Regions from separate parts of the Streptomyces sp. NPDC028711 genome, predicted to be linked through region 1. Evidence: predicted binding sites of a transcription regulator. Region 1 holds the regulator's gene; each other region holds the start of a gene.
The links. The regulator HrcA, encoded in region 1, represses chaperone genes, less so after heat shock. The targets are predictions, from matches to a motif close to TTNGCACTCNGNNNNNCNGAGTGCNAA.

Region 1 (5,253 bases):
TGCTTGGTCGTCATCAGCTCGGAGACCTCGGGGAACCGGGTGCGGCGGGACTGCTTGCCGGCCTCGCGCGCGGTGGAACGCCACTTGGCGAGCGCCTTGAGACCCCGGTCGCCCTTCCACTGGGTGATGCAGCGGGAGGCGGCCCACGGCACGACGGCGTCCACCCCGGTCTCCGTCATGGTCTCGACGGCGAGTTCGCCCCGGTCGCCCTTGGGCAGCGCCTGGACGACGGTGACGCGGGGCTCCTCCTCGGGGTCCTCGTGGTCGCGGGACACCTGGACGGTCAGCCGGTCCTTGCCCTCGGCGGTGAGCACCACGCAGTCGGCCCAACGGCCCCGGCCGTCGGTGAGGACGAGCTCCTCGCCGCCCTGGAGCCGCTTCACGGAGACGGCGTGCCGCCCCTCGGGCCCTTCGAGGACGAAGGTGCCGGCGCCGGGGACGGCGTCGACGACGAAGACGGGTGCGGTCATGAGGCGCTCCTGTGGGCGGGCCCGGAGAGGTCGGAGAGGGCGGTGTCGAGTTCGGCGGCCAGCACCTCGACCAGCTGTCCCGCGGGGAGTTCGCGGGCGAGCCGGTGGCCCTGGCCGGCCCACAGGGCCATGCCCTGGGCGTCGCCCGCCGCGGCGGCGGCCTTGCGGACCGGGGCGGTGAGGTGGTGGATCTCGGGGTACGCGGAGGGGGCGTACGGCCCGTGCTCGCGCATGAAGCGGTTGACGAGGCCGCGGGCCGGGCGCCCGGTGAACGCGCGCGTGAGGGCGGTCCTGGTGAACAGGGGGTCGGTCAGGGCCCGCTTGTGCAGCGGGTGGGCGCCCGACTCGGGGCAGCAGAGGAAGGCGGTGCCGAGCTGGGCGGCGTCGGCCCCGGCGGCGAGGACGGCGGCGATCTGCGCGCCGCGCATGATCCCGCCGGTGGCGACGATCGGCAGGGCGACGCTCTCGCGGATCCGGGTGAGAAGGGTGAGCAGCCCGGTGCCCGGGGCTCCGTCGTCGGCCGGGTCGTCGCGGTACGTGCCCTGGTGGCCGCCGGCCTCGAAGCCCTGGACGCACACGGCGTCGGCGCCGGCGTGCTGGGCGGCGAGGGCCTCCTCGGCGGAGGTGACGGTGACGATCGTGAACGTACCGACACGGGCGAAGGAGGCGACGACCTCGGGCGAGGGGCAGCCGAAGGTGAAGGAGACGACGCGGACCGGGTCCTCCAGGAGGATGGCCAGCTTGGCGTCGTAGGCGTCGTCGCGGCCGTCGTCGGTCTCGCCGAGGGGCGTGTCGTACCAGGTGGCCTCGCCGGCGAGCTGGTGGCGGTAGACCTCGACGGCGGCGGGGTCGGCGGGCCGTCCGCTCGGCGGCAGGAAGAGGTTGACGCCGAATGGGCGCCCGGTGAGCCCGCGTACCTGCTTGATCTCCTGGTACAGGCCTCCGGCCGTCTTGTACCCGCCGGCCAGGAAGCCGAGCGCCCCGGCCTCGCAGACGGCTCCGACCAGCTCGGGACAGGAGGCGCCACCCGCCATGGGGGCCTGCACGATCGGATACCGAGAGAGATCGTTCAGTGCGGTGGTGGACATATGGGCATCGTGCCATGGCCCTGCTGCGGGGCCGAATCCGTACGTCAGGTCATGGAAGGGACGGCTCCGGAAGCCGGGGACACGGGAGACGACGGAGGGGCGGGGCGGCTGACCGCCGTCCCGCCCCTCCCGCTCCGGTGCACGGACCGGATCAGGTACGCCCGTTGAACGCGTCCTTCAGCCGCGAGAACAGCCCCTGCTGCCCCGGCTGGAACTGGCCGGTGGGCCGCTCCTCGCCGCGCAGCTTGGCCAGTTCGCGCAGGAGCCGCTCCTGCTCCGCGTCGAGCTTGCTCGGCGTCTGCACCTCGACGTGCACGATCAGGTCGCCCCGGCCGTTGCCGCGCAGGTGGGTGACACCACGGCCGTGCAGCGGGATCGACTGGCCGGACTGGGTGCCCGGGCGGATGTCGATCTCCTCGAGGCCGTCGAGGGTCTGCAGCTGCACCTTGGTGCCGAGCGAGGCCGCCGTCATCGGGAGGGTGACCGTGCAGTGCAGGTCGTCGCCGCGCCGCTGGAACGTGTCGTGCGGGGTCTCGTGGATCTCGACGTACAGGTCGCCGGCGGGGCCGCCGCCGGGGCCGACCTCGCCCTCGCCCGCGAGCTGGATCCGGGTGCCGTTGTCGACACCGGCCGGGATCTTGACGGTGAGCGTGCGACGGGACCGTACCCGGCCGTCGCCCGCGCACTCGGGGCACGGGGTCGGGACGACGGTGCCGAAGCCCTGGCACTGCGGGCAGGGGCGGGAGGTCATGACCTGGCCGAGGAAGGACCGGGTGACCTGGGAGACCTCGCCGCGGCCGCGGCACATGTCACAGGTCTGCGCGGAGGTGCCGGGAGCGGCGCCCTCGCCCGAGCAGGTCGTACAGACGACCGCCGTGTCGACCTGGATGTCCTTGGTGGTGCCGAAGGCCGCCTCGTTGAGGTCGATCTCCAGACGGATCATGGCGTCCTGGCCGCGGCGGGTCCGCGAGCGCGGTCCGCGCTGCGAGGCCGTGCCGAAGAAGGCGTCCATGATGTCGGAGAAGTTGCCGAAGCCACCGGCACCGAAGCCGCCCGCGCCGCCTCCGCCGGAGGCCGAGAGCGGGTCGCCACCCAGGTCGTAGACCTGCTTCTTCTGCGGGTCCGAGAGGACCTCGTAGGCGGCGTTGATCTCCTTGAAGCGTTCCTGCGTCTTCGGATCGGGATTGACGTCCGGGTGCAGCTCGCGGGCGAGCCTCCGGAAAGCCTTCTTGATCTCGTCCTGGGACGCGTCGCGGCGCACGCCGAGTACGGCGTAGTAGTCCGTGGCCACTTACGACTCCGCCAGGATCTGTCCGACGTAACGTGCCACTGCGCGTACCGCTCCCATCGTTCCGGGGTAGTCCATGCGGGTCGGTCCGACCACGCCGAGTTTGGCGACTGCCTCGCCGCCCGAACCGTAGCCGACCGAGACGACGGACGTGGAGCTCAGCCCCTCGTGGGCGTTCTCGTGCCCGATGCGTACGGTCATGCCCGATTCCTTGGCCTCGCCAAGCAGCTTGAGGAGCACGACCTGCTCCTCCAGAGCCTCCAGGACGGGCCTGATCATCAGGGGGAAGTCGTGTCCGAAGCGGGTGAGATTGGCGGTGCCGCCGATCATCAGCCGCTCCTCGTGCTCCTCGACCAGGGATTCGAGGAGGGTCGCGAGCACGGTCGAGACCGTGGCGCGGTCCTCGGTCTCCTCGAAGGACTCGGGGAGGTCCTGCACCAGCTGCGGCACGTCGGCGAACCTGCGGCCGACGACCCGGCTGTTGAGCCGGGCCCGCAGATCGGCGAGCGAGGTCTCGCCGAAGGGCGCGGGGCAGTCGATGAGCCGCTGTTCGACGCGGCCGGTGTCCGTGATGAGCACCAGCATCAGGCGGGCGGGGGCCAGCGAGAGCAGCTCCACGTGCCGGACGGTCGAACGCGTCAGCGAGGGGTACTGGACGACGGCGACCTGACGGGTCAGCTGCGCGAGCAGCCGCACCGTGCGGCCGACGACGTCGTCCAGGTCCACCGCGCCGTCGAGGAAGTTGTGGATGGCCCGGCGCTCGGGCGTCGACAGCGGCTTGACGCCGGCGAGCCGGTCGACGAAGAGCCGGTAGCCCTTGTCGGTCGGGATGCGGCCGGCGCTGGTGTGGGGCTGGGCGATGAAGCCCTCCTCCTCCAGGACGGCCATGTCGTTGCGCACGGTGGCGGGCGAGACGCCGAGCTTGTGGCGCTCGGTGAGCGCCTTGGAGCCGACGGGCTCCTCCGTCCCGACGTAGTCCTGGACGATGGCGCGCAGGACCTCGAGTCTGCGTTCGCTGAGCATCGTGCGCACCTCCAGCTGTCGTCGTCGTTCCGGTTGCTCCGCTTTTGGCACTCACCCTGTCCGAGTGCCAGCGAGCCCCCGGCCAGTGTACGGCGGCGGGCGTCGCTCCTGGCAAGGAGGCGGCGCCCCACCGGCTAGCGTCGCCCCATGGACGTGGATTGGGAAGCGTACGGATGGGAGCGGCTCTCGGACGGGGTGGGCCGGCGACGGCTGCCCCGCTGGGACGCCACGGTCGGACTGGTACTGGGCGAACGGGCGGCGCTGCTGTACGACACGGGCGCCTCGCTCGCCGAGGGCGGCGAGCTGCGGACCCAGGTGGCGGAGCTCACGGGCGGCCGGAGAGTGACGCACATCGCACTCAGCCATCCCCATTTCGACCATGTGCTGGGCACGGCGGCCTTCTCGGGGGCGGAGGTCTTCGGCGCGGTCGGCTCGGACGAGCTGCTCGGCCGGACGCGGGACCGGGAGGAGCTGCGCACGGACGCGGTACGGCAGGGCCTCGACGAGACGGAGGCGGCGGAGGCCGTGGACGTCCTGGTGGCTCCGCGGCACGTGGTCTCCGGCGAGTGGACGCTCGACCTCGGCGGCCGGCAGGTCCTCCTGGCGAACGTCGGGCCCGGCCACACGGGCCACGACCTGGTGCTCCTGGTCCCGGGAGAGCGGGAGGTGGTCTTCTGCGGCGACCTGGTGGAGGAGTCGGGCGAGCCCCAGGCGGGCCCGGACGCGATCCCCTCCCGCTGGCCGGACGCCCTGGACCGGCTGCTGCGGCTCGGCGGCGAGGAGGCGCTGTACGTACCGGGGCACGGCGCGGTGGTGGACGCCACGTTCGTGCGGGCACAGCGCGATGAACTGGCACAGCGCTTCGGGGTGTCATAACGTCGCGCGAATGCGCAGCTACGACCCTGATCTGACGCCCTCTTGGAAGCGCTCGGCGCCCGTCCCGGAGATCCCGGCCGACCGTGACCTCGTCGTCGAGGAGGTCACGACGGGCTTCTGCGGGGCGGTGATCCGCTGCGAGGCGGGCACGGTGACACTGGAGGACCGCTTCGGCAAACACCGGGTCTTCCCGCTGGAACCCCGCGGCTTCCTCCTGGAGGGCCGGGTGGTGACCCTGGTGCGACCGGTCGCGGCTCCCGCCCGCCCCACCCGTACGGCCTCGGGCTCGGTCGCGGTGCCGGGCGCACGCGCGCGCGTGGCCCGGGCGGGCCGGATCTACGTGGAGGGCCGCCACGACGCCGAGCTCGTGGAGCGGGTCTGGGGCGACGACCTGCGCATCGAGGGCGTGGTCGTGGAGTACCTGGAGGGCGTCGACGACCTGCCGTCGATCGTGGCGGAGTTCGGCCCGGCGCCGGACGCGCGCCTGGGCGTCCTGGTGGACCACCTG
Region 2 (5,253 bases), on a different contig from region 1:
CGGACGCCGAGCGCCTTCATCCGGGCCGCCCGGTGGGCGCCGACCGAGGCGCGGGTCGACTGCTCGACGCCGTTCGGCGTGAAGTACATCCGGTACGCGTCCTCCGCGCCGAACTTCGCCACCGCCCGCTGCCGCAGCCGTGCCTGCCCGATGGCCGCCGTGACCAGTTCCGCGGGGTGGTCGCGGCGGAGCCGTGAGGCCACCGCCAGCTCCCGCGCGGGGTCGTAGTCGCGCAGGGCGGTGAGGAGGGTCTGCCCCTCGGGTCCGAGGAGCGGGGCGAAGGAGGCGAGGTCGGTCACCCGTCCCATTGTGGGCCCTGTGACGCTGTGGGCCGGCCGGGGGACGTGGGTGCGGTACGGCGGTGTCGCGGCCGGGAACGGGGCGCCGCGCTGACAGGATGCGGCGCCATACGACTCTTACGACAAAAGGACAAAATGATGGCAAACGGTGTGCACCGTTCCTCCCGAGTGCTCGGAGCCGCCCTCGTCGTCGCCGCCCTCGCCTCCACCGCGACGGCCTGCTCCGACGACCCCGAGCCGGTCGCCGGTGCGCCCGCCCCCGCCGCCGGACAGCAGGCCCCGGCGCAGGGTGCGTCCGGCGCGCTCACCAAGTACGTCGAGAAGGTCCGCGAGCAGCGCGCCGCCCGGGTGCTCGCCGCGAAGAAGTGGGGCCTCGCCCGGCCGCCGCTCGACGCCCCCGCCCCGCCCGCCGTCAAGCCGAAGATCACCACCCGCAAGGGATTCGAGACGGACGGCGAAGGCCTGCCGCCCGTCTTCACCACCGTGCCGACCAAGCAGAAGGTCGTCTTCCTGACGATCGACGACGGCGCGGAGAAGGATCCCCAGCTGCTGCGGATGATGAAGGAGCTCCGGATCCCGTACAGCGCCTTCATCAGCGACTACGTCGTCAAGGACGACTACGGCTACTTCGCCCGCATGCAGACGTCGCAGGAGGGCGGGGTCGCCCTGCACAACCACACCCTCAACCACCGCTATCTGCCGGGACTCTCGTACAGCCGTCAGAAGCGCGAGATCTGCGGCATGCAGGACGTCATCGAGAAACGTTTCGGCAAGCGGCCGACGCTCTTCCGTCCGCCCTACGGCAACTACAACGAGGACACCCTGCGCGCCGCCAGGTCCTGCGGGGTCAAGGCCGTCCCGCTGTGGGCGTCCGAGGCGTTCCCCGACCGCATGGAGTGGCGCGAGTGGGACCGGGACCTGCACCCCGGCGACATCGTGCTCACCCACTTCCGGGGCAAGGACGACTGGAAGGGGACCATGCCCGACATGATCCGCCGGGTGATGAACGTGATCACGGCCAAGGGGTACGCGGTCGCGAAGCTCGAGGACTACGTGTGAGCCGCTCCTCGGCGCGCCGGACGGTTGCCGGAGTCGTCCTGGCCGGCGCGCTCCTCGCCGTCTCCGGCTGCGCCTCGGCGGTGGACCCGATCGAACGGCTCGGGCGCAAGGCGGCGGAGCGGGTGGGGACGGTGGAACCGCGGGAGGCGACGACGATCGCGGAACGGGCGGCGGCCGGGCCGGTACGAGGGGACACCCCCTAGGGCGTATCCGGCCATGATCCGCCGGACACCCCTAGCCTCCCGGGCGTTCACGGGGTCCGCCCCCGCGTCTAGCCTCCCGGGCATTCACAGGGCCCGCCCCCGCTGCGGCAGACGCACCGGGCCTCGGACGGTGCGGGCGGGGAGGCCGCCGGGTCCGGGGTCGCGGGGTGGGACCGCGACCATTCCTCGTTCGCGACGAGCAGGGTCGCGAGGGTGAGCAGCCCCACCGCGAAGAACTGCGCCCAGGCGGTCCACATCCAGCCCCCGCGCAGCATCGACCAGCCGAGCAGCAGGATGCCCGCCGTGATCCCGCCGAGGACGAGCACCGGCACCCAGTTCATCGGCGGCGTCCCCTCGGGCCGCGGGTCGTACGCCTCTCCCCACTTCCGCATGCCAAGGGTGAACGCGGCGATCAGGACGAGCACGCCTTCCAGGAGCAGGAGCGCGCACGCGAGCAGGATGTCGGCACCGGTGCGAACAGGAGGACGGGAAGTCGTCATGGATCGAACCCTCGTACGGAACAGAGGGGCGGGGTGTGCCGTTGCGCGTACCGAGACCGAATCGCCACACGGCACGGAATTGGCACTCCGCTTGACCGAGTGCTAACCGCGGTCATAGTCTCGGCTCTGGCACTCCCCACCGGAGAGTGCCAACACAGCGACGGGCAGGTCCGGCACCCGCGACGACGGATCCACCTGGTTCGCCACCTCAGACAGTCAACCCCGTGATCTCCGAAGGGGGAGGTCGGATCGTGACGACCACCAGCTCCAAGGTTGCCATCAAGCCGCTCGAGGACCGCATCGTGGTCCAGCCGCTCGACGCCGAGCAGACCACCGCCTCTGGCCTGGTCATCCCGGACACCGCCAAGGAGAAGCCCCAGGAGGGCGTCGTCCTGGCCGTCGGCCCGGGCCGCTTCGAGAACGGCGAGCGCCTGCCGCTCGACGTCCAGACCGGCGATGTCGTGCTCTACAGCAAGTACGGCGGCACCGAGGTGAAGTACAACGGCGAGGAGTACCTCGTCCTCTCGGCTCGCGACGTGCTCGCGATCGTCGAGAAGTAATTCACCGAAGTACTGAAGTACCGAAGTACGAGCACTGAACCAGATGCTCAGAGCTGCGCCCCGAGGCCCCTTCCAGGCGCCCCGGGGCGCGGTTCGTTCCACCCGATTCCGAGAGGGCTGAACCGCTCCCATGGCGAAGATCCTGAAGTTCGACGAGGACGCCCGTCGCGCCCTTGAGCGCGGCGTCAACAAGCTTGCCGACACGGTGAAGGTGACGATCGGCCCCAAGGGCCGCAACGTCGTCATCGACAAGAAGTTCGGCGCCCCCACCATCACCAACGACGGTGTCACGATCGCCCGCGAGGTCGAGCTCGAGGACCCGTACGAGAACCTCGGCGCCCAGCTGGTGAAGGAGGTGGCGACCAAGACCAACGACATCGCGGGTGACGGCACCACCACCGCCACCGTGCTCGCCCAGGCCCTGGTCCGCGAGGGTCTGCGCAACGTCGCCGCCGGTGCCTCCCCGGCCGCCCTGAAGAAGGGCATCGACGCCGCCGTCAAGGCCGTCTCCGAGGAGCTCCTCGCGACCGCCCGTCCGATCGAGGACAAGTCCGACATCGCCGCCGTCGCCGCGCTCTCCGCGCAGGACCAGCAGGTCGGCGAGCTCATCGCCGAGGCGATGGACAAGGTCGGCAAGGACGGTGTCATCACCGTCGAGGAGTCCAACACCTTCGGCCTTGAGCTCGACTTCACCGAGGGCATGGCCTTCGACAAGGGCTACCTGTCCCCGTACATGGTCACCGACCAGGAGCGTATGGAGGCCGTCCTCGACGACCCGTACATCCTGATCAACCAGGGCAAGATCTCCTCGATCCAGGACCTGCTGCCCATCCTGGAGAAGGTCATCCAGGCCGGCGCCAGCAAGCCGCTCCTGATCATCGCCGAGGACGTCGAGGGCGAGGCCCTGTCGACCCTGGTCGTCAACAAGATCCGTGGCACCTTCAACGCCGTGGCCGTCAAGGCCCCCGGCTTCGGCGACCGCCGCAAGGCGATGCTCGGCGACATGGCCACCCTCACCGGTGCCACCGTCATCGCCGAGGAGGTCGGCCTCAAGCTCGACCAGGCCGGCCTGGACGTGCTCGGCACCGCCCGCCGCGTCACCATCACCAAGGACGCCACCACCATCGTCGACGGTGGCGGCAACGCCGAGGACATCTCCGGCCGCGTCAACCAGATCAAGGCCGAGATCGAGTCCACGGACTCCGACTGGGACCGCGAGAAGCTCCAGGAGCGCCTCGCGAAGCTGGCCGGCGGCGTGTGCGTCATCAAGGTCGGCGCCGCCACCGAGGTGGAGCTGAAGGAGAAGAAGCACCGTCTGGAGGACGCCATCTCCGCGACCCGCGCCGCGGTCGAGGAGGGCATCGTCTCCGGTGGTGGCTCCGCGCTCGTCCACGCCGTCAAGGTCCTCGAGGGCAACCTCGGCAAGACCGGCGACGAGGCCACGGGTGTCGCGGTCGTCCGCCGCGCCGCCGTCGAGCCGCTGCGCTGGATCGCCGAGAACGCCGGCCTCGAGGGCTACGTCATCACCTCGAAGGTCGCGGAGCTCGACAAGGGCCAGGGCTTCAACGCCGCCACCGGCGAGTACGGCGACCTGGTCAAGGCCGGCGTCATCGACCCGGTGAAGGTGACGCGCTCCGCCCTGGAGAACGCCGCCTCGATCGCCTCCCTCCTCCTCACCACCGAGACCCTCGTGGTGGAGAAGAAGGAAGAGGAGCCGGCGGACCACGGCCACGGCCACGGTCACGGCCACTCGCACTGAGGCCTGTCGTAACTGATCGCCGAGGCCCGGTGCCCCCGTCGCGGGGGCACCGGGCCTCAGCGTTTCTCCGCCGGATTCACGCCTCCACCGCGTTTCTCCCCCGGGTTCACGCCTCCACCGCGCCGAGCTGCCCCATCAGGCCGAGCATGTCGTACTGCCACCAGCCCTCCGCGATCTTCCCGTCGTCCCGGACCCGGTGGATGACCGTCCCGGTCATGGTCACCTCCATGCCGGTGGGCTGGAGCCCCATGAAGTCGCCGGTGTGGGAGCCCGTCCAGGTCCAGCGGGTGCAGACCCGGTCGCCCTCCGCGATCTGGTCGTCGACGGCGAAGGAGAAGTCGAAGCCCTGCCGCCACATCCGCACCTCGCGCCGGACCGCGTCCATGCCGATGACGTCCTGCTCGGCGTTGGTCGGATCGTGGTCGTGGTACCCCTCGGCGAGCACCTCGTCGAGCAGCGCGAGCTCCGGCTCGCCGGCGAACATCTCCAGGAGACGGCGGGCGTTCGTCTTGTACAGCGCCTCGTCGCGCACCACGTCGAGGTCGGTGAAGGTCGGCATCTCGTCACAGAGCGCGACCATCTCCCGGAAGATCCGGTCGGTCTCGGGGAGCTGCGAGTTCCGCATGGCCACGTCGTACGAGGGGAACTCGACGATCTCCACGACGTGGGACGAGTCCGAACGGTCCTTGCCCACGATGCTGTGGGTGGCGGTCCGCTTGCCCTTGGTCTGCTCGACCCACTGATCCATGAGGCGGTTCAGGTCGTCGACCCGGCTGGTCCTGCAGTCGATGATTTGTACAAAGCTCATGGCGCCTCCCGACCCGTGGTAGGACCCTTCCAGTCTAGGTTGGGCGCATGGAGCGGGCAGGGGGA
Region 3 (5,253 bases), on a different contig from region 1:
CATCGCCGCCCGCGTCCTGGACGACCAGGGCAAGCTGCGCCGCTTCGTCAACGTCTACGTGAACGACGACGACGTGCGCTTCGAGCAGGGCCTGGAGACGGCCACCCCGGCCGGCGCCGGCGTGTCGATCATCCCGGCCGTCGCCGGAGGCTGATCGTCGGGGACCGAGTCGTCCCAGCTGCCCCGTCTTTCTTGAATTGCCCCTTCCGCGCCATAAAGCGGAAGGGGTAATTCTGTATGGTTGAGCGCGGTAGAGTTGGGGAAGTCCCCTCCGCTGCTCATGCCGGGCGCATATGAGAATGCGTCGCCGCGCGACAAGAAGCAGCCAAAGTGCGTGCGTGTTGTGTACCTTCTGCGCGCTTTGCCGGGCCCGACTTGCCCCGTCATCCAGGGGATTATCCCCAATTCGCCTTTCTCCGGCGCCCAGAATTCTCGCTCGAATGACCTGTTGCAGAGGGCAGTTGGGCAGATACATTCAGCCGCGGTCGACGCGTTCCGGCGCAGGGTCTGACCCGGGTCCGCGAAGTGCGGTCCCGCGCAAGGGCCAGTAATAGGGGAGTTAGGCATGGCTCAGGGCACCGTCAAGTGGTTCAACGCGGAGAAGGGCTACGGCTTCATCGCGGTCGACGGTGGTGCGGATGTTTTCGTCCACTACAGCGCGATCCAGATGGATGGCTACCGCAGCCTCGAAGAGGGACAGCGAGTCGAGTTCGAGATCTCGCAGGGCCAGAAGGGTCCGCAGGCGGACATGGTCAAGCTCGCCGTCTGAGCGCGGCGCGATCGGCCACCGACGCAACGCCGTCGAGGGGCCCGCATCCCTGAGGGATGCGGGCCCCTCGTGCGTTCCGACGCGGTCCGGTCCGCCTTCCGGAGCCGCTCGGTCCGCGCTCGGACGTCACTCGGTCCGCGCCCCGCTCATCGTCCCGATCATCGAGAGTCGCTTGCACTCGCATGGGTCGAGTGCTAATCATTGGCGTTAGCACTCGGAAGGTGAGAGTGCTACGAGGATCGAGCACGACGAGGCCGCCGGCCGGGTGGGGCAAGGAACCACGCGGAGTTGCGGAGGCCGTCCGTCGCGGGCGTCGGCGCGGTCCTGGAGCGTTATCCACCCCATGTCCGGGAGGACCACTTCACATGGCCAAGATCATCGCGTTCGACGAGGAGGCCCGGCGCGGTCTCGAGCGCGGCATGAACCAGCTCGCTGACGCCGTCAAGGTCACCCTCGGCCCCAAGGGCCGCAACGTCGTCCTCGAGAAGAAGTGGGGCGCCCCCACGATCACCAACGATGGTGTCTCCATCGCCAAGGAGATCGAGCTCGAGGACCCGTACGAGAAGATCGGCGCCGAGCTGGTCAAGGAAGTCGCCAAGAAGACGGACGACGTCGCCGGCGACGGTACGACCACCGCCACCGTGCTCGCCCAGGCGCTCGTCCGCGAGGGCCTCCGCAACGTCGCCGCCGGTGCCAACCCGATGGCCCTCAAGCGCGGCATCGAGAAGGCCGTCGAGGCCGTCTCCGGCGCCCTCCTCGAGCAGGCGAAGGATGTCGAGACCAAGGAGCAGATCGCTTCGACGGCCTCCATCTCCGCCGCCGACACCCAGATCGGCGAGCTCATCGCCGAGGCGATGGACAAGGTCGGCAAGGAAGGCGTCATCACCGTCGAGGAGTCGCAGACCTTCGGTCTCGAGCTCGAGCTCACCGAGGGCATGCGCTTCGACAAGGGCTACATCTCGGCGTACTTCGCCACCGACATGGAGCGTATGGAGGCGTCGCTCGACGACCCGTACCTCCTGATCGTCAACTCCAAGATCTCCTCCGTGAAGGACCTGCTCCCGCTCCTGGAGAAGGTCATGCAGTCGGGCAAGCCGCTGCTGATCATCGCCGAGGACGTCGAGGGCGAGGCCCTGTCGACCCTGGTCGTCAACAAGATCCGCGGCACCTTCAAGTCCGTCGCGGTGAAGGCCCCGGGCTTCGGCGACCGTCGCAAGGCCATGCTGAACGACATCGCCATCCTCACCGGCGGCACGGTCATCTCCGAGGAGGTCGGCCTGAAGCTGGAGAACGCGGGCCTCGACCTGCTGGGCCGCGCCCGCAAGGTCGTCATCACCAAGGACGAGACCACCATCGTCGACGGTGCCGGTGACAGCGAGCAGGTCGCCGGTCGCGTGAACCAGATCCGCGCCGAGATCGAGAACTCGGACAGCGACTACGACCGCGAGAAGCTGCAGGAGCGCCTGGCGAAGCTCGCCGGCGGTGTCGCGGTCATCAAGGCCGGTGCCGCCACCGAGGTCGAGCTCAAGGAGCGCAAGCACCGCATCGAGGACGCCGTTCGCAACGCGAAGGCGGCCGTCGAGGAGGGCATCGTCGCCGGCGGTGGCGTGGCCCTGCTCCAGGCCTCCTCGGTCTTCGAGAAGCTCGAGGCCGACCTCGCGGGTGACGAGGCCACGGGCGCGAACATCGTGAAGCTGGCCCTCGAGGCCCCGCTGAAGCAGATCGCGATCAACGCCGGCCTCGAGGGCGGCGTCGTGGCGGAGAAGGTCCGCAACCTGCCCGTCGGCCACGGCCTGAACGCCGCGACCAACGAGTACGTCGACCTCATCGCCGAGGGCATCATCGACCCGGCGAAGGTCACGCGCTCCGCGCTGCAGAACGCCGCGTCGATCGCCGCGCTGTTCCTCACCACCGAGGCCGTCATCGCCGACAAGCCGGAGAAGGCGTCCGCGCCGGCCGGCGGCGGCATGCCGGGCGGTGACATGGACTTCTGATCCTCCGGGATCGGTGGTTCGTCGCAGCACGCGAAGAACGGAACGAGGGCGGCACCCCCACCAGGGGGTGCCGCCCTCGGGCGTTGTCCGGAAGGGTGGCCGGAAGAGTGATCAGCGCACGTCGACGTAGTCGCCGCCGGCCGAGGCCAGGGTGCTGAAGTGCCGGAGGTCGCCGTAGTGGCGGATGCGCCAGGAGCCGTCCGCGGTGGCCTTCGCCCGGAGCGAGACCTTGCCGTTCGCGGCGGTCCTGCCGGCCGCGACCTGCTTCCAGGTCGTGCTGCCCCGCTGCTGGAACTGCACGACGACCGGGACGTTCCCGTACGCCCGCCAGGCCCCGTCCCAGTAGTGCTGGAGCCCGCCGGTGACGGTCACGTACCCACCCTTGACGACCGGCTCGGGGCCCGCGTTCAGGGAGACGATCCGGGTGTCGTTGCGGACGAGCCGGAACGAGCCGGAGCCGGACTCGGCGAAGTGGTCGGTGGTCAGGTGCCGGACGCGGTACCAGCCGCCCCGGCTCGCGGCCGAGAGCGTGAACTCGTTGTAGTAGGCGGAGTTCACGCTCGCCGTGGCGATCCGCTTCCAGCCGCCGCTGACGGACTGCTCGAGCAGGATGTACTGCGTCGCCGGGAAGTAGTCCTTCTCGTACGTGGCCCGGAAGGTGCCGGAGACCGTGACCCGGCCGTCGGCGGAGAGGCCGACGGAGGTGAGGTCGGTACGCGACTCCACGGGGATGGCGAGCGCCCCGTAGACGGGGTCGTAGCTCAGGTAGCGGTCGGGGGAGTCGACCGTCCAGCCGCCCGCCTCCCTGCCCGAGGCGGCGACGAGCCGCGCGACGTACCGGCCGTCCGCACCCGTGAGGACGGTGACGGGCGTGCCGATGCCGTACCGGGGGGCGCCGAGGCGCACCCGGACCGGGTGGTTCGGGACCGGCGCGTTCCCGGCCGCCGGGTCGGTCATCCGGCCGCTGATCGTGACGGTCTCGCCGTTGAGTGCCCGCCTCTTGTCGGACGCGGCCGTGACGAGCACCTTGCGCGGGATCCACTCGTGGACCTGGCGGTACTGCCGAGTGCTGCCGTGGACCTCGGCGGAGTCCCCCGTGAACGTCGCCACGAAGGTGCTCCCGTGGTCGAACTCCTCGGTGGTGGTGATCGGGTACGGGGCCCCGGCGAAGCCGCCGGAACCGTCCGTGAACACCTCCTGGGCGGGGGTCTTCACCGGGGCGATCCGCTGGATGGAGACCGTCTCGCCGGCGAGCGGCACCACGTCGCCCGAGCCGGGCTGGATGCCGACGAGCGTGCCCGCGGGGCGGGCGTTGCGGTCGGCGTAGGTGGGCTTGCCGAGGGTGAAGACGGAGACTTCCGGGCGCAGCCGGAAGTCGAGCTGTCCGGCGTCGGTGCGGGTCTCCTTGTTGCCGAGCGAGTCGGTGGCGGTGACGTCGATGGCGTACGTGCCGAGGGCCGGGATGCTGCCGCCGTCCTCGGCGAGCCTCAGCGTGGCCGCGTCGGGCAGCACGAACGTGTTCACGAGTGCCGGGTCCCAGGAGGGCGCCGGGGTGAGCGCCGGGATGTCGGCGAGGACGGTGTCGCCCTGCCGGATCCGGGCCGAGACGGCGGTGACCTTGGCCTGCGCCGCGTCGGTCCACGCTGTCACCCGGAAGGTGCCGCGCTGGGTGTCGTCCGTGACGGCCCGGCCGATGCCGACGGGCGTGTCGGCGGCCGCGGTCCCGTCGGCCTGGGCGGGCGCGGTCGTGACGGCCAGGGCCGCGGCGGTGAGGACCGCCGTCAGGGGGAGGCGGAGGTCAGCGCGCATCGATGTACTTCGCATTCGTCTCGCTGTAGTAGTAGGTGCCCGTCGAGTTGAGGTAGAGGGCCCAGGAGCCGTCTCCGTAGGCGGTGGCGCGGTAGCTGAAGTTGCCGTAGCTGTTGGTGGTGACGCCCTGGTTCACCCAGTACCACTGGTTCTCGCCCCTGGGCTTGTAGACCAGGGTCAGCTTGGCGCCGGCGAGCGGCTTCCAGACGCCGCCGACCATGCGCTGGACGGTGCCGGAGACGGTCATCTTCCCATTCACCACGGGCCGGGTGGGGCTGATGGTGAAGGCGGAGAAGCGGGTGTGCAGACGGGTCCGCTTCAGGGCCGTGGCGGTCTTGGAGACGAACTCGTTCGTCTCGGGGTGGTGGACGCGGTACAGGGCGGTCTCGAAGCCGACCCGGGCGGTCAGGTTGTACGCGCAGGAGGAGTCGGTGCCTCCGTAGCGCAGGACGCGCCAGGTGCGTCCGCCGTCGACGGAGGCCTGGAGCTGCACCGGCTGGCCGTCGCCGCAGTTGTAGCTGGTGCCGACCATGCCCTTGGCGGCGACGTTCCCGTACTCGTCGAGGGTGAGCGTGTACTGGGCGTACGAGAACTGCTGCGGGACGGCGATGTCGCTCCGGTCGTACGCGCGGCCGTCCTGGTAGTACACCGAGGGCCGCAGGGACGTGAAGACGTCGCTGG

Region 2: a site for HrcA is predicted at 2,141-2,167, ahead of groES (co-chaperone GroES). Genes of this name have one in related genera too.
Region 3: a site for HrcA is predicted at 941-967, ahead of groL (chaperonin GroEL). Genes of this name have one in related genera too.

Annotation. Positions count from the first base shown of each region.
Region 1 is NZ_JBVHUJ010000001.1:838,251-843,503, forward strand. It holds gene ACZ4VK_RS03770 (16S rRNA (uracil(1498)-N(3))-methyltransferase) at 1-470, opposite strand, end outside; gene ACZ4VK_RS03775 (nitronate monooxygenase) at 467-1,558, opposite strand; gene dnaJ (molecular chaperone DnaJ) at 1,710-2,849, opposite strand; gene hrcA (heat-inducible transcriptional repressor HrcA) at 2,850-3,869, opposite strand; gene ACZ4VK_RS03790 (MBL fold metallo-hydrolase) at 4,017-4,745, shown strand; gene ACZ4VK_RS03795 (DUF3097 domain-containing protein) at 4,756-5,253, shown strand, end outside.
Region 2 is NZ_JBVHUJ010000004.1:328,869-334,121, forward strand. It holds gene ACZ4VK_RS16070 (THUMP-like domain-containing protein) at 1-308, opposite strand, end outside; gene ACZ4VK_RS16075 (polysaccharide deacetylase family protein) at 438-1,358, shown strand; gene ACZ4VK_RS16080 (hypothetical protein) at 1,355-1,561, shown strand; gene ACZ4VK_RS16085 (DUF6234 family protein) at 1,630-2,061, opposite strand; gene groES (co-chaperone GroES) at 2,313-2,621, shown strand; gene groL (chaperonin GroEL) at 2,752-4,380, shown strand; gene ACZ4VK_RS16100 (ester cyclase) at 4,487-5,188, opposite strand; gene ACZ4VK_RS16105 (hypothetical protein) at 5,236-5,253, shown strand, end outside.
Region 3 is NZ_JBVHUJ010000015.1:46,746-51,998, reverse strand. It holds gene ACZ4VK_RS34210 (MoaD/ThiS family protein) at 1-154, shown strand, start outside; gene ACZ4VK_RS34205 (cold-shock protein) at 566-769, shown strand; gene groL (chaperonin GroEL) at 1,135-2,763, shown strand; gene ACZ4VK_RS34195 (hypothetical protein) at 2,875-4,572, opposite strand; gene ACZ4VK_RS34190 (hypothetical protein) at 4,562-5,253, opposite strand, start outside.